4 regions of the Bacillus altaicus genome follow, and region 4 is predicted to be linked to each of the others. Evidence: riboswitches for the same ligand, from Rfam matches in the RefSeq annotation. Region 4 holds a riboswitch; each other region holds the start of a gene.
What was found. A riboswitch is a leader RNA that binds a small molecule or an ion and turns the genes downstream of it on or off. The one in region 4 is predicted to bind thiamine pyrophosphate.
Positions count from the first base shown of each region.

Region 1: linked by a shared signal. The riboswitch ahead of thiC (phosphomethylpyrimidine synthase ThiC) and the one ahead of ACE38F_RS25735 (MTH1187 family thiamine-binding protein) in region 4 are both predicted to bind thiamine pyrophosphate.
Region 2: linked by a shared signal. The riboswitch ahead of tenA (thiaminase II) and the one ahead of ACE38F_RS25735 (MTH1187 family thiamine-binding protein) in region 4 are both predicted to bind thiamine pyrophosphate.
Region 3: linked by a shared signal. The riboswitch ahead of thiT (energy-coupled thiamine transporter ThiT) and the one ahead of ACE38F_RS25735 (MTH1187 family thiamine-binding protein) in region 4 are both predicted to bind thiamine pyrophosphate.

Region 1 is NZ_CM143394.1:586,371-591,610, forward strand. It holds gene ACE38F_RS02935 (YkvA family protein) at 1-96, shown strand, start outside; gene ACE38F_RS02940 (metal-binding protein) at 144-635, shown strand; gene ACE38F_RS02945 (magnetosome magnetite crystal formation protein family) at 768-1,085, opposite strand; gene lldP (L-lactate permease) at 1,372-3,027, shown strand; TPP riboswitch at 3,098-3,213, shown strand; gene thiC (phosphomethylpyrimidine synthase ThiC) at 3,326-5,086, shown strand; gene ACE38F_RS02960 (arsenic transporter) at 5,185-5,240, opposite strand, start outside.
Region 2 is NZ_CM143394.1:4,660,706-4,665,945, forward strand. It holds gene ACE38F_RS24125 (ABC transporter permease) at 1-610, opposite strand, end outside; gene ACE38F_RS24130 (ABC transporter ATP-binding protein) at 610-1,359, opposite strand; gene tenA (thiaminase II) at 1,328-2,023, opposite strand; TPP riboswitch at 2,113-2,216, opposite strand; TPP riboswitch at 2,277-2,389, opposite strand; gene ACE38F_RS24140 (SH3 domain-containing protein) at 2,649-3,809, shown strand; gene ACE38F_RS24145 (hypothetical protein) at 3,815-4,147, shown strand; gene ACE38F_RS24150 (DUF3965 domain-containing protein) at 4,388-5,240, opposite strand, start outside.
Region 3 is NZ_CM143394.1:935,307-940,546, reverse strand. It holds gene ACE38F_RS04865 (FeoB-associated Cys-rich membrane protein) at 1-106, opposite strand, end outside; gene feoB (ferrous iron transport protein B) at 123-2,111, opposite strand; gene ACE38F_RS04855 (FeoA family protein) at 2,108-2,335, opposite strand; TPP riboswitch at 2,530-2,631, shown strand; gene thiT (energy-coupled thiamine transporter ThiT) at 2,717-3,376, shown strand; gene ACE38F_RS04845 (sensor histidine kinase) at 3,586-5,240, opposite strand, start outside.
Region 4 is NZ_CM143394.1:4,981,798-4,987,037, reverse strand. It holds gene ACE38F_RS25740 (methyl-accepting chemotaxis protein) at 1-1,586, shown strand, start outside; TPP riboswitch at 1,648-1,749, shown strand; gene ACE38F_RS25735 (MTH1187 family thiamine-binding protein) at 1,851-2,171, shown strand; gene ACE38F_RS25730 (ABC transporter permease) at 2,143-2,916, shown strand; gene ACE38F_RS25725 (ABC transporter substrate-binding protein) at 2,913-3,911, shown strand; gene ACE38F_RS25720 (ABC transporter ATP-binding protein) at 3,908-4,657, shown strand; gene ACE38F_RS25715 (ABC-F family ATP-binding cassette domain-containing protein) at 5,102-5,240, shown strand, end outside.

The sequences.
Region 1 (5,240 bases), 720 kb from region 4:
AATGAAGAAGTGAAAGATAAGGCACGAGTGAAGTTGGCAGAATGGTTTGGTTCGGATATAGACACATCATTTATCGATCAAAAATTAGATCAATAGGTGAGACCTGTCGGATGACAGGGCGAACGTAAGCGAGGAAGTGCATTATGCCATCAGGAAGAACGCATACGAAAATAAACTTAATATCCCTTCCGGTTGTTTTGTTTATGCTCTTTTCGTATGGATTAACAAATTTTGATTTTTTATTAACTTTTGCAATTGGCTTTTTAGTAGGTACTGCATTTTTAACACCGGATTTAGATACGTACAGTAATGCGTATAATAAATGGGGATTCCTGCGCATTTTTTGGTATCCATATCGGAGCGTAATGCCCCATCGTTCCTTCTTCACACATACGATTATAATTGGTGATATTATTCGTATTGCATACATGTTAATCGTGTTTTCTCCGTTTTTATTCCTATTAAATATAATAGCGTTCGACGGAAATTTAATAGAAATTACGAAGGAATACGAGGTTGAAATTGTAACGTTTGTAATGGGAATTGTTGTGGCGAGTACGCTCCACATTATAGCGGATAAAGCAAATACGCGCCGAAAGAAAATGATGAGAAAAAAGAAGAAACGCAGAAGATAAAAAAACCGTCCCAAAAGGTATTTTGGGACGGTTTTTTTCTTATTAATAGGTAGGTTACTCTTGTCGAATCGCCGATAAAATTTCATTTACGATTATGCGACAGTTTCTTTTTAATCAAACGTTTGTTTAAAACTAAGCTTTCAGTACCTTAATCCCTTTCACGATATTCCAAATGAAGTAGTATAAGCTAATGATTCCGCAAATGCATAAGACGATGATTGCTCCAATTCCAAGTGTTACGTCTGGTTGATCAGATCCGATGCCCATAATTCCTAAAATAACTAATCCAATAAATGAAGCAATGCTTGGAATAATATGTGTCCATAGAGCACGTTTTGCATGTGGTTTCGTTTCAGAATCACCCACAATCCACACGATAATAGGGAATAAGATAGGCGCAAATAATACACTAAAGTATGATAAAGCTGCTAATATTTTGTTTCCGTTCATATATATCACCTCATAAGTAATGTCCGTTGTTATACCTTTAGTATGCAGTAAATTTGGTAAGCTTCCTATCGATTAACATTACAAGAACGTGACGTTTTTGTAAGATTTTCTGTTTAAATGATAAAATTTTCAAAAAAATCTTTTTAAATGAAAATTGGTGTGATAAAATTAATGAAAACGTTTTCGTAGGCGTTTATATTTTTTTAGAATTAAAGGTATGATGACCTGATAGTCTATTGATAAGGTTATATCTATTTAAAAGGGGATTCTTTAGGGGGAGAGAACAATGAACACATGGACACAAGTTTACGATCCGTTCGGTAACATTTGGATTTCGGCAGCAGTCGCACTTATTCCAATCATCTTTTTTTTCTTAGCTTTAGCAGTTTTCCGCATGAAGGGGTATGTGGCAGGATTTATTACAGTTGTATTAACGATTTTGGTGGCTTTATTTGCGTATAAAATGCCATTCACAATGGCAATGGCAGCGACCGGATACGGTTTCTTATACGGATTATGGCCAATTGCGTGGATTATCATTATGTCAGTATTTTTATATAAAATTTCTGTGAAAACAGGTCAATTTGATGTCATTCGTGCATCTGTATTATCCATTACGAATGACCATCGTTTACTCGTTATTTTAATCGGATTTTCATTTGGAGCATTTTTGGAAGGGGCAGCAGGATTTGGTGCACCAGTAGCGATTACGGCAGCGCTTCTTGCAGGTCTTGGGCTAAATCCTTTATATGCAGCAGGTCTTTGTTTAATCGCAAATACTGCACCAGTAGCGTTCGGAGCGATGGGGATTCCGATTACAGTTGCTGGACAAGTAACAGGCATTGATCCACATAAAATTGGACAAATGGCTGGGCATCAATTACCGTTCTTATCTTTATTTGTTCCGTTCTTTATCGTATTTTTAATGGATGGTTTTAAAGGAGTAAGACAAACGTGGCCTGCTTTATTTGTAGCCGGTAGTTCATTTGCAATTACACAGTTTATTACAGCGACGTTTTTAGGGCCAGAACTTCCTGATATTACGTCAGCGCTTGTAAGTTTAGTAAGTTTATCGCTATTCTTAAAAGTTTGGCAGCCGAAAGAAATTTATCAGTCTAAAGAAGCAAATAGTGAAGTAGCAGCAACGACGACATCTATGCCGAAACTAACAGTAGGAAAAGTAGTAAAAGCATGGTCTCCGTTCATTATTTTAACTGTGATGGTAGTCATTTGGAGCCAAAGTTTCTTTAAAGCATTATTCGCTCCAGGTGGTGCTTTAGAAAGTCTCGTATTTAAATTTGAAGTTCCAGGCTTGCACAATTTAGTAATGAAAGCAGAGCCAATTGTAAATAAACCAACACCTTATGAAGCAATCTTGAAATTAGATGTTTTATCAGCGACTGGAACAGCAATTTTAATTGCTTGTATCATTTCTATCTTTATTTTGAAAATGAGTGCAAAAGATGCAGTAGCAACATTTAAAGAAACGTTAAACGAACTAAAAATGCCAATTCTATCTATTGGATTCGTATTAGGATTCGCATTTATCGCAAACTATTCTGGTTTATCTTCTACATTAGCGTTAGCACTTGCAGGAACTGGCGGACTATTCCCGTTCTTCTCACCATTCTTAGGCTGGATTGGGGTATTCTTAACAGGATCAGATACGTCAGCGAACGCACTGTTCTCGAATTTACAAGCAATTACAGCGCAGCAAGTCGGTGTATCTGAAGTGCTTCTCGTTGCAGCAAATACAACGGGCGGTGTAACAGGTAAAATGATTTCTCCGCAATCAATTGCGATTGCTTGTGCGGCAGTTGGACTTGCTGGGAAAGAGTCAGATTTGTTCCGCTTTACATTGAAGCATAGTTTATTCTTCGTTACTATTATTGGGATTATGACGTATGTGCAGGCTTATTATTTGACTTGGATGATTCCGTAAACAAAAAAGAAATAACCTTTGCATTTTTCAGATTATAGGGTATGATGGGAAAGTATTGAAAATTAAATCAGTGATAAACTAGGGGTGCCTAACGTATGCGTAGGCTGAGAGAGAAGCGTGTGAACTTCTTAACCCTTTGGACCTGATCTGGCTCGTACCAGCGTAGGGAAGTTAACGGCTTTACATAATTATGTCTTTATGAGCCAGGTCCTTATTTTTTTATGGACCTGGCTCTTTTTATTTTGGCATACGCTGGCCATATCTCGTCCTTGTCACGAACAGGGGGGCAATAAAGGTTATGAAACAATCTGTTTCTGCAGAGCAAATTGAATTAAAATCGAGTTTACCAGGAAGTAAGAAAGTGTATGTGGATGGGCCACGTGAAGGTATGAAAGTGCCGATGCGCGAGATTGAACAAAGCGATACGAACGGTGTTCAAAATCCGCCAATCCGTGTGTATGATACGAGTGGACCTTATACAGATCCAGAATATAAAGTGGAGCTGGAAAAAGGGATTCCAACGCCGCGCCACTCTTGGACCCTGGGGCGTGGTGATGTAGAAGGATACGAAGGGCGCGAAGTAAAACCAGAGGATGACGGTGTGAAAGTGGCTTCAAAACATACACCTGTTTTCCCGCAAATGGACCGTAAGCCGCTTAGAGCGAAGCAAGGTACAAATGTTTCGCAAATGCATTATGCACGTAATGGCATTATTACGTCTGAGATGGAATATGTTGCGATTCGTGAAGGGCTAGAGCCTGAATTTGTTCGTAAGGAGATTGCAGAAGGTCGTGCGATTTTGCCAGCGAACATTAACCATCCTGAAGCGGAACCGATGATAATTGGACGTAATTTTCACGTAAAGGTAAATGCAAATATCGGAAACTCTGCTGTATCGTCTTCTATTGCAGAAGAAGTAGAGAAGATGACGTGGGCGACTCGCTGGGGTGCAGATACGATTATGGATTTATCTACAGGTAAAAACATTCATACAACACGTGAGTGGATTATTCGTAATGCTCCGGTACCAGTTGGAACTGTGCCAATTTATCAAGCGCTTGAAAAAGTAAACGGAATTGCAGAGGATTTAACGTGGGAGGTATACCGTGATACGTTAATTGAGCAGGCGGAGCAAGGCGTTGATTACTTCACGATTCACGCTGGTGTATTACTTCGTTACATTCCAATTACTGCAAAGCGTATGACAGGTATTGTTTCGCGCGGTGGTTCGATTATGGCGCAGTGGTGTTTATTCCATCATAAAGAAAACTTCCTATATACTCATTTTGAAGAGATTTGTGAAATTATGAAGCAGTACGATGTTTCGTTCTCTCTTGGAGATGGATTACGTCCAGGTTCTATTGCAGATGCAAATGACGAAGCACAGTTTTCTGAGCTTGAAACACTTGGTGAATTAACAAAAATTGCTTGGAAACATGATGTGCAAGTTATGATTGAAGGACCTGGGCATGTACCGATGCATTTAATTAAAGAAAATATGGAGAAAGAACTTGATATTTGTCAGGGCGCGCCGTTCTATACACTTGGGCCGTTAACAACAGATATTGCACCAGGTTATGACCATATCACATCAGCGATTGGTGCTGCGATGATTGGCTGGTTTGGAACGGCGATGCTTTGTTATGTAACACCGAAAGAACATTTAGGTTTACCAAATAAAGATGATGTTCGCGAAGGGGTTATTACGTACAAAATCGCTGCGCATGCAGCCGATCTTGCGAAAGGGCATAAAACGGCTCATCAGCGTGATGATGCACTTTCGAAAGCACGATTTGAATTCCGTTGGCGCGATCAATTTAATTTATCTTTAGATCCTGAACGTGCGATGGAGTATCATGATGAAACGTTGCCAGCAGAAGGGGCGAAAACAGCTCATTTCTGTTCAATGTGTGGCCCGAAGTTTTGTAGTATGAGAATTTCGCATGATATTCGTGAATATGCGAAAGAAAATGATTTAGAAACGACAGAAGCAATTGAAAAAGGAATGAAAGAGAAAGCGGTAGAATTCAAAGAAATTGGTAGTCACTTATATCAATAATACGTTACACCTCGTTACTTGATTGATCACATTGTACCTAACTTAAATATAGAAGAAGCCCCCTTTGCTAAGACGGTAGCAAAGGGGGCTTCTGTTGTCTATAAGGCGAAGAATAATTGTACCCAGTAGTATAAGAGGAATAATGTGACGACTG
Region 2 (5,240 bases), 320 kb from region 4:
ATCCAAGCCCAGCTTGTGCACCGAGCCATTCTCCAATTGCTGCTCCGATAACACTAAGCGGAACGGCAATTTTTAACGCTGAGAAAAAGTAAGGAAGAGCAGATGGCAACTTTAGCTTTAGAAAAATATCTTTTTTCGTTGCACCATACGTAACTAAGAGCTCCTCCCATTCTTTCTTCGTACTACGCAGCCCATCATACGTATTTACCGCAATTGGGAAAAATGTAATTAAGACAGTGACAACAACCTTGCTCCAAATGGTATATCCAAACCATAAAACAAATAGTGGCGCAAGTGCTGTAATCGGGATTGTTTGAGAAGCTACTAATAATGGATAAAATGCTCTTTCCATCCACGTACTCGCATTCATTAACATTGCTAGCCCTACGCCCAGTACGATAGAAATAACAACACCTATTAAAACAACGTACAACGTTGCAGGTAAATGAACCGTAAATAATATATCTTTCAGCGCCCATATCTTCATTACAATTGCAGAAGGTGATGGCAAAATGTACATCTCATCTACAATTCTTGCGCCTACTTCCCATAGAGCAAGTAAAATCCCACTTAATATGAGGGCAGGTAATAACTCCTTCAAGCGATTCATCATACGAGTACCTGCTTTTGTAACATACTAAGGATCTCTTCTTTAAGCGCTAATACTTCAGGCTTATATAAATCTTTTCTTGTTCGGTTACGATCAAGCGGCACAATTCGCTCAGTTAAAGTTGCTATCGGTTGATTTTCTACAACCAAAATTCGATTAGAAAGAAACAAGGCTTCTTCAACATCATGAGTGATAAATAAAATTGTTTTTTTCCACTCTTTCCATTGTTCAAACAACCATTCTTGCAAAGATGCCTTCGTTAAAGCGTCCAATGCGCTAAACGGTTCATCTAACAATAATATCTCCCCGCCTGTTAATAAAGTTCGGATAAAAGATACGCGTTGCCTCATACCACCAGATAAATCTTTCGGATATTTTTTCTCGTACCCTTGTAAACCAAATTTATGTAACAGTTCTTTCGCTTTTACTTGCGCTTCTTTCTTCTGCACACCTTGGCACTCTAGCGGCAGGGCCGCATTCTCAATAATCGTCCTCCACGGCAAGAGCATATCTTTTTGGGGCATATACCCTACAGAATGACTCTTTGTTTCTGTCAGCTCTATCTGTCCAGTACTTGCCTCTTCTAAGCCTGTAATAAGGCGAAATAAAGTACTTTTCCCGCATCCACTCGGTCCGATAATACTTACAAACTCTTTATCTTGTATAGAAGCATTTAATTCATCGATGATTGGTTTCTCATCATAATGAAAGGAAACATTATGAAACTGTAGTATGTTCTTGCTCCTCAAAACCCCACATCTCCTTACGATAAGCCATATCCCAGAATAAATATTCAAATCGGCTGGAATATAAGAAAATCTCCTCTAATCGATCTAGCTCTTCCTCTGACTTTCCAACTGCCATTTCATTTAATAAATCTATTAACCAAATACAAAGGTTACCGTATTCTTCAGAACTATATCCTTGAATCCACTCTCCAAAGAACTCATGATCTCTTGCTCCAGGAATATCATTTAAACGCTTTCCAATCTCCCAATAGCTCCACATACATGGAAGTAAAGCTGATATTAATTCTGCAAGTGTGCCATTTTGAGATACAGACATCATGTAATTTGTATAGGCTAAATTTTTAGCAGATGGTTTCGCAGATTCCATCTCTTGTGCAGAAATACCAAGTCTTTTTGCATACTGTTTATGAATCGTCATTTCACCATTTAAAATCCCATCAATTTGCTCTGCAAATTTTGCCATAACTTGTGGATTCGTTGCCTTTACAACCCCAATTGCATATAGCTTTGCATAATCTAACAAATATAAATAATCTTGAATAATATAGTACTGGAATTTGTCTTTTTCCAACGTACCATCCCCCATACCTACTACAAACGGATGATTATGACTTTTCTCCCAAACAGGCTGCACCGTATCAAATAATCTTTCACAAAATTTCATTAATAATTCCCCTTCCTATATGTCTATTTATCTCAATAAAAAAACCACTTCTGTATATAAGAAGTGGTTACAGCAAATAAAATTATAATTTATTCGTTGTTCCACTTCCCTTCGCTAGTATTATCTAGATCAGGTGTTGTAAGGGTTAAGGATTATTCCTCTCTCAGCACGAAAAGCACCCCTAGTGGTGTTAATATGAAATTTTCAAATAAAAAAGCCCCGTTTCTATACGCAAAGAAACGGGGACTCATTGTTAGTGTCCGAATTGCTTCCCTACGCTAGCATAATCTAGATCAGGTAATAAAAAGGATCAAAGACTCAAGGTCTTACTCTCAGCTGGCAACACCAGCCCTCCTAGCAAACTATAAAATTATCACTGTCAGTATAACACCGCCATAAGACATCATCAACTGTTTTAATTTTCTCAATTATGAATTAAATTTTAACGTGTTAAACAAATATAAATGCGACCCCACAAATGATATATACAATATTTATATACGAATCTCTCTTCTAGCATTATTTTTATTGATTTCATATTACATTTATGTGAATACGACCAATATATTATATCTTTATACTATAATAAAATTACAACTATACAACTAGAGGAGGTCTTTATTACATGAATATGAAAGCTACAGCTTTAACAGCAACTACTATCGCAATTGCTTCTTTACTTCCTTCTATGGGAGAATCCGATATACAAGCAGCGGCTGCTAAACAACCATCTACAGTAAAAACTGGATATGTAAAAATTGATAACGTGGCACTACATCAAAATAACCATGCAGACAGTGCAATAATTGATAACATTCGATTTAATAGCCCCGTTACTATTCTTGAAACAGTTCAAGATTGGTATAAAGTATCTGTTAACAACAAAACAGGCTATATGAAAAAAGATGCAATTCTATTCAAAAAAAATGTTCATCCAAAGTCTCAATATATCGTAAATGCAAACGCATTAAATGTTCGTTCTGAACCTAATACACAGTCTTCTATTCTAGATATATTACCAAATGGTCAATTCATTACCATTCAAGGTGAACAAGGGGATTGGTACAAAATATTACATAATGGGCAAATTGGTTACGTCCAAAAAACATTTGTATCTAATGGATCCACACCTCTAGTAAAAGGTGTCACAGTACAAGGTTCTCCTTCTTATACTGTTGCAACACCAAAATTAAATGTACGCAGCAACGCTAGTACAAGTAGCACTCTACTTGGATCATTACAAAATGGTACACAAGTACAAGTAGTAGAAACGGTAGGTACTTGGTATAAAATTCGTTTTGGCACAGGATACGGATATGTAGCAAAACACTATGTAGTGCAAAATCAAAATCAAGCACAAGCTAAAACAGCTCAACCTGCATCAATTCCAGCAGTTTTCAAATTCCCTACTCAAGGGAAAATCAGCTCCACTTTTGATATGCGCTGGGAGCAAATGCATTATGGTATAGATATAGCAGCACAAGGAAATGTCTCTATTCAAGCTGCTGCTGCAGGTAAAGTTGTGAAATCTTATTATTCAGCTAGCTACGGCAATGTCGTGTTCATCGCCCACCAAATAAATGGGAAATTATATACAACAGTTTATGCTCATATGAAGGATCGCACTGTACAAGCTGGTGATCAAATACAAACTGGACAATTAGTAGGTCATATGGGAAACACAGGTCATTCATACGGGCAACATCTTCATTTTGAATTACATAATGGGGAATGGAATTTGGAAAAAACAAATGCAGTGAACCCACTGCCATATTTAGTTAGGTAAATTATATGCCACGCAATATACCTCTCTTTATTGAATACCTGGCCTTTTTAGGTTTAATCTGTTGTTTAATCATTTATAATACGAACACTGCATTCTTATCTATTATTATTGCTTTTGTTGCTTTAGAAATCATTATGGAAGCATTACAAATGCGGCTAAAACAAAAAATTGCCCATATTTATAATGCAATTTTTCTTTTGAGTGCTCTTATAACAAATATAATTAGTAATGGTTTTTATTTATCTACCGTACTTCCTGTATTCTTTATAGGTGTTTTATTATTCATAGCTAGATACGTTCATGTTTCTAATAACCAAAAACATGAACAAGAAGCTTAGAAAGAGAAGACACTGTGTACCCATCTTTCAAAGATAATCCAATGAAATATATATTGAATTTATATGAAAAAATGAATACTTTTTTTGGTATACAAGGAAGTTATACTGCACAACTTCTCCTTTATGGAATGTTATTTCTTATCTTAGTTACTTTCTCCTTGCTTTACTAACAAAAAAGGATCTCACATAAAATTGAGATCCTTTTTAATTTATATTAATTTTTAATATGTAAAATATGGTTTATCCACAAGCATATTTTTCATAAATAAAACTAAGATTATATTTTTTCTCTAAGCTCATTCTTTGTTCATCGTCGCACCAATAGAAAAGAATATCATGAATCGTTGCATAACGCTTATTTTTAAGAAATAGTTTAAAGAATGATGGTAAACAATCATGTAATTGTATAAATATATAATTGCGTAGTATTTCTTCTTTGTATTCAATCCCCTTACAAATATACAGTAATTCTTCACAATAATATGCATGCTGTGGCACTTGGATCATTTCGAAAAATGGTACATATGATAGTAACTTTCCAATAAAATGACCATACCGATCCATTACCCCTATCGTCATATGCTCCATCATTTCTTTCATCACATATAAATAATCATCTACATGAGTTGTCTTTAAAGGATCTAATCGATCGGAAATTTGAGAAAGTACAGCTCTTTGACAAGCTAAAACTGCTTGACTAGGTCCATAATATGATAGGAAGTCTGTACACTTACGATACTTTCGTAATAAGTCATGTGTATATAAATCATACACAAAAGTATTACAATACATTGCCAGACTCATCATATCACTATTTAATTGCTCTTTTGATAGTGTTTTCGCTCGCTTACACATATAAAAAAATGTAAATTCCAATACTTCTTTATGAGATAATAGATGTTTGCAATCTGTTATACATTTCTCATTAAATTTAACTCGATCCCAAATTTCTACATCCTCATCTGTTAATTCACCAATACGATATTTAATAATTAAATAGTTTAAAGCAACTGCTTTCGTCAAAAGATCCCATGTTTCATACTCCAATGAAGTTTGGACAAATTCAGCTAGCCCTTGGGTTATCATAAAAGCA
Region 3 (5,240 bases), 1.1 Mb from region 4:
AAGAGCATGCTGCGCATTTTCCCTTTTTACTTCTCTTTACAAAATTAACTAAAGTATATGCTGCATAACCAAAAATGATAGCTCCAATTATAATATTGACCATCACCGCGATACATCTCCTTCTAGAATCCGAGTAAGGATCCAACTTGGTATATAATGAGCGTTAATACATAAGCAACAACGAGCGGATAAATGACAGAGAAAACTGTCCATTTCATCGATCCTGTTTCACGTTTAATGACAGCTACTGTCGCTAAGCACGGAACATATAATAAAATAAAGAACATAAATGCATAGGCTGATAGCGCAGTATAATGTGCTCCCATTACATTTCCTAGCACATCTTCTTTAACGGCATAAATAATTGCCATTGTAGAAACGACAACTTCTTTCGCTAAAAATCCTGTTAAAAGGGATGCCGCAGCTTGCCACGTTCCAAAACCGAGCGGTGCAAAAAGTGGTGCGATAAATCCACCAATCATCGCTAAGAAACTGTCTCCCATATCAACACCAAATCCTGATGGACCTGCATAGTTTAATAACCAAATGACAACAGAACCACCGAAGATGAATGTACCTGCTTTACGAACAAATCCTTTACCTTTCTCCCACGTGCTCAGCCATAGCGTTTTCGCTTGCGGCACACGGTATGGCGGTAGTTCAATGACAAAAATAGATTTTTCCGCTTTTAAAATAGTAAGAGACATAATTTTTGTAACGAGTAACGCAAGAACAATACCTGCAATGTATAAAGAGAACACAACAGTTGCCTGACTATGAGGGAAGAAAACTCCCGCAAATAATGCATATACAGGTAAACGTGCTGAACAAGACATAAATGGTGTTACAAGAACTGTAAGTAAACGTTCTTTTTCTTGTTCAATCGTTCTCGCTGCCATAATACCTGGAACGTTACATCCAAAGCCGATAATCATCGGAATGAACGCTTTTCCGTTTAAACCGAAAAACTCCATAATTCTATCCATAACAACTGCAATTCGTGCCATATATCCCGAGTCTTCTAATAATGAAATGAAGAAGAATAGTGCAAAGATTTGTGGAACGAATACTAATACCGCACCAACTCCAGCAATAATACCTTCTGTAACGAGCGCTTGAATAAAATCAGAAGCGCCAACACTTGTGAGACCAGCTGTAACCCAATCAGTAAGTTGTCCGCCAAAAAATCCATCAAGCATATCAGATAAAGGTGTACCTATCCACGTAAACGTAACCTGAAAAATAAAAAACATAACTGCTAAAAAGATTGGAAGTCCTAAAATTTTATGTGTAATTAACCTATCGATTTTTTCCGAAAAAGGAATTTTTCCTTCTTTCTCATGTTGCATAACATTTGTTTTTAACTTTTCAATATACGCTTCACGAGTCTTGTAAATGTGCTCTTCTAACGTACAATCAAGTTTTCCATCTAAACGAGATCGAATGGCTATAAGTTCCTTATAAATTGGTAGTGCTTTCATTTCTTTTTCTACTACTTCGTTATTGCTTAGAAATTGTAGGGTTAACCATCTCGGATGCTCATAATTCGCTGTCTCTAAAAGAGCAATTATCTCTCCAATTCCTTCATCCATTTGTACACCATATGAAATAATGAATGGCTTTTTCTCTTTTTGTTTCTCTTCATGAAGAGTAGTAAGTAATTCTTCACAGCCTTTTCCGGTTCTTGCGATGACAGGAACGACTGTTACACCTAATATTTCTGATAACCGTTTTACATTAATCACAATTCCTCTTTGCTTTGCCACATCAACCATATTTAAACCAATTGAAACGGGCTTACCAAATTCAAGTAATTGCAATGTTAAATGCATATTCCGCTCAAATTGAGAAGAATCCACTATATTTAACATATGATGAAATTCGTCTGTTAGTAGAAAATTCGTAACGACACCTTCATCACGTGAAACTGGATTCAAATCATAGACGCCTGGTAAATCAATTAATGTTCCTTGCTTATCTTTTAATTTACCAACCTTCTTTTCTACTGTTACACCGCTCCAGTTTCCTACATACTCATAAGAACCAGTAAGTGCATTAAATAATGATGTTTTCCCTGTATTCGGATTCCCTAGCAAAGCTACCTTATTCACGCTAATTCCACCTTTATCATTTTCGCATCACAATGACGAATACTAATTAACTGTCCACGACACTCCAATGTACAAGGACCTTTAAACATCGCTTTCTGTTTCAGGCGAAGTTCGCTTCCTTCCGCGAGGCCGAAAGCAGCCAGTCTACGCTTTAATAACTGATCTAACGACTGAATACTTTTTACTAACACTTTCTCACCAATTTTAATATCTACTAAGCTCATAACCTTCCCCCTCAGAAGAGAATGATAATTATTTTCAAAAAAATTATATCATACTCTATTTCACTTGGACTATACCTTTTCACTTCATATTTATTAACATTTCAATACAATTCTATTTCAATAATTGTCATAAGGTATTCGTTTGCCATTCTCATCCATTTCGCTTACAATAAATAATAACAAATAAAGAATCTCGTTATCACGGGGGGAGCCTTACCGCTGAGAGGGAACATTTCGTTCCGACCCTTTGAACCTGTTAGTTAATGCTAACGCAGGGATTGTGCAAACGTCCGAAATACATACCTCTTTTTTATTTACGTATTTCGTATCCTCCTATGATAATGTTCTTTTTTGTGCAACTTGGATTTAGGGGGAGACAACATGCGTAACACCAATTTACAAGCGATGATCGAATCTGCAATTCTTGCAGCCTTCGCCTTGATTATCGACATTCTACCATTATCAATTAAACTTCCAACAGGCGGTTCCATCTCATTTGCTATGATTCCTATTTTTATTATTGCATACCGCTGGGGCTTCAAAAGTGCTTTCTTAGGAGGCTTAATTTGGGGGCTATTACAAATCGTCGTAGGTAATGCCTACATTCTAACACCTGTTCAAGCATTCATTGAGTACTTCATTGCCTTTTCCTTTATCGGCTTTGCTGGTTTATTCTATCGTCCAATTCAAAAAGCACTTGCCTCAGACAACAGTAATGCAGAGCATTCAAGTTTTGGTAGTCGCAAAGATAAACCAAAACAAAACAAAGGAAAAAAAGCACTCGTTTACATTATCCTTGCCACATTTGTCGGCAGCTTTGCACGCTATTTCTGTCACTTTATTGCTGGTATTATTTTCTTTGGTCAATATGCACCTAAAGGACAATCAGCTGTCTTATATTCATTAATTGTAAACGGCAGTACTATGATCGGCTCTTTCATACTATGTACTGTATTACTAATTCTTTTATTTACAACTTCACCACGCTTATTCAAAAGCATCGGTGCTTATCAAATGAATACAAAAAAGAAGAGCGCTTAATTAGCGCTCTTTTTTCATATCGTAATATCAATAATAAATACAATAAATGCACAAAAGAAAATAAATACCATCACACCTAGTAAATTGCTATTCACGGCTAATCTACTCCTTACATAACCTCATATTCTAAACAGATTATACTGCGTAAAAATAAAGATTAAGTAAAGATAATATGAAAATAACTTAAAAAAAAGCGTAACATGTATTGTCTACGCTTTTTTCGGTAAATAGAAGTAAAATAACACACCATCTTCGGTATTCTTCACCCCATATTCAGCATTGTGCAGTTCTAAAATATTCTTTGAAATTGCAAGGCCAAGCCCTGTTCCACCTTGTGAACGTTTCCGTGCCGCATCCACGCGATAAAAACGATCCCAAATTTTATCTAATTGTTCTTCTTCAATGTGAGAACCTTTATTTTCAATACACACTTCTATACGATTCTTCTCATCTATTACGGAAATAATAATATCCTCTTTTTCTGGTGTATAACGTATTGCATTCGTAATGAAGTTCACTATTACTTGTTCAATTCTATTTTGATTCCCAACCACTTCAGCTGGATATATATGCTTGTGCACAATCAGTTCTTTTTTCTCTATCTCCGATGAAAGCTGTTCACATATTTCTTCAATCACTCCATCGATATAGAAAGAATCCATCTTCATGTTGTATGTGCCAGACTCAAATTTAGCTAATTCAAGCATATCCAAAATTAGTATATCCATCTTGTCTACTTCTTTTTCCATCGCCTGAAAATAGTATTCTTTTTTATGCTCAGCTACCCCATCTTTTAAAATAGAAATACAGCTTTTCATAATACTCAGCGGCGTTTTTAATTCATGCGAAACGCCTGCAATAAATTCTTTCCTGGTGTTTTCTAACTTTCTTTCTTTTTCAATATCTTGTTCTAACTGTCCAATATGTGAATGTAGTTTATTAGATAATGTATTAATATTTTGCGATAAATCACCAATTTCATCTTTTGAAGTAATCGGAATTTTTTCTGTGAAATCCAAATGAGCTATTTTCTTCGTTGTATCATTTATTTTTAGTAACGGTTTTGCAATTTGTTTTGAGTAATAAAACGAAGCTAGAAAAATTAGAACGACTACAAATGCAACAATATAGATGTAATAATCTTGCACCATTTGTACAGCCTCATCGACAGGTTGCAAAGAAGCCATCGCGTATATATATGTTACCGATCCGTCTTTTTCTTTTTTTGGTTTAATTAATAATTTATATTTTATATCATTCTTTTCATAGTCCGTTATTTGTGTTGAATACTGTATATGATTACTCTCTTTTAATAATAAATCAGTTTGAAATTCCTTTATTCTATCTAAGAATAAACTATTTTTATAAATTGGATTCACAGGACCTTTTACATCGGGGAACTGTACTTTCGTAACACGTCCTCCTATGTAAGCACCTAATTCCTGAGTAGCTTGTTCCTGAACGACTGGCTTCTTTTCCTTAACAATTGACTCTTGATCAGCTTTCTTTTTTTCCTCATCTGATTTAATCATTTTCTCCTGAAACGCTTTTTCTAACGGTTTATTAGATCCACTTAAATTCTGCTTAGCTAAAGAAAAAGAGAACGGAATAAAACTATCTTCTTTTCTCACTCCAGAAAAATAAATTTCTTGTCCTAAAAACTGCTCTGATAATTTATTATCAATCTCCTCTATATTGACGAGATTACCTAAGGGAATCTTGAATATTTGTTTTCCAAAGCTCTTTTGTTGCCTACGGTCTATCGTTACTTCAAAATAAAAATCATCCACATGTTTTAAATTCCCATTCTGATCTAATATCGTAATCCACGTATTATTTTCTCTTAAAAAGTCTTGCTCCAGCT
Region 4 (5,240 bases):
CAGGAGATACGGTATTACATAAATTAGACGCAGAAATATTGAGAGATGTTGCAAAAGACCCAACGTCAGAAAGAGAAAAAAGAGAGAAATTAACAGAGAAATTAGATGAATCAACGAAAGAATTGAACAGTGTTGGACAAACGTATGTTGTTGGAGCGAAAAAAAATGAAAAAGGTGAGTTACAAATCGTCGGTTTGTCTACAGGTTTAGCAAATGTTGTTGAAGTAAAGCCGGGAGACTATTATAAACAACCAGATCGTTGGATGAAAGCATATGATAAAGTAATGAGTACGAAAAAAGCAAATATGACAGAAGTATATGAAGACGAATTAGGATCATGGGTAACGATATTAGAGCCAATTAAAGATGGAGAAGATAATATTGTGGCAATTGTTGCAGCCGATGTAGATGCCTCTATCGTTCCTAGTACAAAGGAAAAATTCATTATACAAGGTTTAATGTTTATTTGTATTTCTGTTTTAATTGCAACTGTTATTCAATTCTTAATTGTGCGTAACGCACTTGCTCCATTGCGAGATTTACGTGAAGGATTGCGCAAAGTTGGTGAAGGTAATTTAAGTATTAAATTAGAGGAAAGACCAGATGATATTGGTACTATTAATGCGTATTTTAATAATACCATCGAGAAGTTTAAAGGAATTATAGATAAAGTGAAGCAGACAGCAGAACAGGTTTCCTCATCTTCACAAGAATTGTCAGTGAGTACGAAAGAGAATAGCATGGCAGTTCAAGAAATCGTAAGTTCTATGGTTGAGTTAAGAGCGGGCGCTCAGTCACAAGAAACTTCAGTACCACAGTATTTAGGTATTGTATATGAAATGGAAGATAAGATGGAAGAGATAACGAATGCTGCAAAACAAATGGCGAAAGAGTCTGAAGGTATGGATCATCATTCAGTAAAAGGAAATGGTGTTATTGAACAGACGATTAATCAAATGAATATAATACAAAATGCAGTACAAGATTTATCTTCTATTATTTGTTCTTTGGAAACAAGATCAAAAGAAATTAGTGATATTGTAACAGTAATTACAGGTATTTCAAATCAAACTAATTCGCTAGCTTTAAATGCTTCTATTGAAGCTTCACGTGCTGAGGAAACCGGAAGGGGATTTGCCGTTGTTGCTGATGAAGTGCGTAAATTAGCAGAGCAGACGGAAGCATCAGCAAAAGATATAGCAAAATTAATCGGGGAAACACAAGCTGAAACGGAAGAAGCTGTTGTTTCAATGCAAAAAGCTTCAAAAGAAGTAGAATCTGGAATTAAACTTGTTGAAAGTAGTGGTGCTTTCTTTGAAAAAATTTCAAAATCAGCACAATTTGTTACAAATCAAGTTAGAGCTGTTTCTAGCAATTCAAGTGATATTTTGCAAAATGGCCAAAATATTGTTCGTGTTGTAAATGAACTATCACATATCGCAAATATGTATGCGAATAGTAGTAGTAATATTGAAGAGAGTATGAAAGAACAGGAAATGTCTGTACAAGATATTGCTGAATTAGCTAGTTCTTTAAGTTGGCTTTCACAGGAGTTACAAGAGTTAATTGGGGAATTTAAAAGTTAAATGAAATGATTATACATGCTTTTGTTTGTTCAATAAAATAAATCATGCTACAATGAAAACGAATTAAGAACCGGGGAGCCAATTGGCTGAGAGGATGTAAGTATACATCGACCCTCAACCTGATCTGGATAATGCCAGCGTAGGGAGTTACTTTAAAGTGATGTAGCATAAGTTATTATAGAATAACTTGTATACAAGGCTTTCCTACATGGTAGGAAAGCCTTTTCTTTTTTTGAAACCATATTTTGTAAGGGGGATTTTATTATGTCACAAAAAGTTACAATTTCATTTTCAGTAGTACCACAAGCGAAGAACAAAGATGTGTATTCCGTTGTTGATAAAGCAATTGAAGTTGTACAACAGTCGGGAGTTCGTTATGAAGTAGGGGCAATGGAAACAACGTTGGAAGGAGAATTAGATGTACTTCTTGACGTCATTAAACGCGCGCAACAAGCTTGCGTCGATGCTGGAGCAGAAGAAGTAATCACTTCTATTAAAATTCACTATCGTCCAAGTACAGGCGTAACGATTGACGAAAAAGTTTGGAAGTACCGTGATGAATATGCAAAACCAGAAGCGATCTAAAATAATCACAACAATTTGGCTTATCCTTCTCATTGCTATATGGGAAGGATCTGTTTCATTATTTAAAATTGAGCCGTGGATTTTACCGAAGCCGTCTGCAATTGTGCAAGAGTTAATTGGAATGAAAGATTTACTATTACCGAATACAGTGCAAACGTTACAGGAAGTAATAATTGGGTTGTTTTTTGCAATTTTACTTGGGACGAGCATTGCTATCATTATGGATGTCATCCCTTTATTTCGGATTTTAATGAATCCGTTGCTCGTTATTTCGCAAACAATTCCAATCGTTGTGCTCGCACCATTATTTATTATTTGGTTTGGATACGGAATGTTGCCAAAAGTAATGGTTGTTATTCTTGTTTGTTTCTTCCCAATTGCGCTTAGCATTTTAGAAGGTTTCCAAACGGTAGATAAAAATATGCTGAAACTGTTACAAACAATGAAGGCAACGAAATGGCAAGTTTACCAGAAAGTAAAGTTTCCAGCAGTACTCCCATACTTTTTCTCAGGTTTAAAAATTGCTGTTACATATAGTGTGATGGGAGCGATTATTGGGGAATGGCTTGGTGCTAGCGAAGGATTAGGAGTTATGCTTACAAGAGCAACGAAATCCTTTTTAACGGCCCGGGTATTTGGTGTTGCAGCAATTATCGTCATGGTGACACTATTTCTATACTTTATTGTTGAATTTATGGCAAGAATAACAGCACCATGGATATACAGAAAGGGCGGCAGAAAATGAAAAAAGGTTTAAAAATTATGTTAGCTGCATTATTAGCAGTTGGTGTTGCCGGATGTAATACGGCGAAGAAAGAAGAGAATACAAGCAAAGAAAAGAAAGTGAAAGTCGTTTTAGATTGGTTCCCTAATACAAACCATACTGGTTTATACGTAGCGAAGACGAAAGATTATTATAAAAAACAAGGATTAGATGTAGAAATTATTCAACCAGGTGATAATGTTACAGCGGAACAAATGATAGCTTCAGGAAAAGCTGATTTTGCAATAAGTGCACAAGAAAATGTAACGTTAGCTCGTGTTGAAGGTATTCCTGTTGTATCTGTAGGAGCGATTATCCAGCATAACACTTCAGCTTTTGCATCACTTAAAAAAGATAATATGACGTCACCAAAAGATTTTGAAGGTAAACGTTACGGCGGCTGGGGGGGACCAGCAGAAGAAGCGACGTTAAAGACGATTATGGAGAAACATCAAGCTGATTTTAATAAAGTTGAAAAAATTATTCTTGGACAAACAGATTTCTTTAAATCAATCGGTCGTGATGCAGACTTTGAATGGATTTATTATGGATGGGATGGAATTGAAGCGAAGCGTCAAGGAAAAGAGTTAAATACAATTATGGTGAAAGACTTAGATCCAGCGCTTGATTTCTATAGTCCTGTTATTATTACAAGTGAAAAACATACGAAGCAAGATAAAGATTTTGTGAAAAAATTTATGACGGCAACGACAGAAGGTTATGATTTTGCAATTAAAGAACCGAAAGAAGCTGCGGATATTTTAATTAAAGCTGTTCCAGATGTGAATAAAGAATTAGTACAAGAAAGCCAAAAGTGGTTAAGTACAAAGTATCAAGATGATGCAAAAGCGTGGGGAGTACAGAAGGAAGAGATTTGGACAAATTACATGAATTTCTTATATGACAACAAAGTTATTAAAAAGAAAATCGATGTAAAAGATGCCTTTACAAATGAATTCCTTCCAAGTGAAAAATGAGTGGATTACAAATAAAAGATATTGTAAAAGCTTTCGATGGAAAGAATGTATTAGAAAATATTAGTGCTTCTATACAAGAGGGAGAGTTTGTCTCTTTTGTAGGTCCGAGTGGTTGCGGGAAAAGCACATTGTTAAATATGATTGCGAGTGTTGAAGAGCCAACGAATGGAGAAGTGTTTTATAACGAGGAGTATGTAAAAAAACAAGATGTTGTTAGTTATATGCCGCAACAAGATTTATTACTACCGTGGCGATCGGCTTTACAAAATATTGTTCTTCCATTGGAAATCGAAGGAAAGCCTAAAAAACAAAGGCTGACAGAAGGAATGGAAGCATTAAAACAGTTTGAGCTAGATGAATATGCAGACCATTATCCAGAGGAGTTATCAGGTGGAATGCGTCAAAGAATTAGTTTCCTTCGCACATATTTATGTGAAAAGCCAATTATGCTGCTTGATGAGCCTTTTGGAAAATTAGATGCATTTACAAAAATGGAAGTACATAGTTGGCTCTTAAATTCTTGGCATCAAGAAAAGCAGACAATTGTTATGGTTACACATGACTTAGATGAGGCAATTTTACTTTCTGATCGCGTATTTATTTTATCTCAAAGACCAGCATCAATAGTTGGCGAGGTACAAGTGGAATTACCTAGGCCGCGAACGATGGATATGTTAACATCTCTTGAGTTAAAGAAGGATAAGGAAGAAATTTTAAGAGTATTGGCTCCTTATATGAAAAAATAGAAAAAAGTCTTTTAACAGTTTTTTGTATAATTGCTGTTAAGAGGCTTTTTTCTATTGAAGGAGAAAGATGAAATCTATAGGGGAAATAGTGGATTCATTAACATCGGATAAATTGGAAGAAGGAACAAAAGAAAAAGTAGAGAATAGAATATAACAGAGTGGTTTATACTCTTAATATAACAAATGTTAAAGGAGTGAAAGGATAAAATGACTTTATCAACTGTTCTTCAAATGGTTTTAGCTTGATACGGGAGAAGTCTGCCCATTTTTAAAGATGAAGCTAAATTGAAGACAGCAGGTAAAGAACCTTAATCCTTTCTTACGATAATATGTAATGGGTAAGGTGTATTCACCTTACCCATTTTTATATGTATAACTAAATAAGGCTTTATACTGTTGTTCTCTCTATTTAGCTTATGGATCATAAGAAAAGGAGAGAAAAAAATGAGTATATTAACAGTAGAAAATGTAAGTCATTCATATGGTGAGAAAACCATTTTATATAATGCGTGCTTTCGATTATTAAAGGGCGAACATGTTGGGCTAGTAGGGAAAAATGGAATTGGAAAATCCACATTATTAC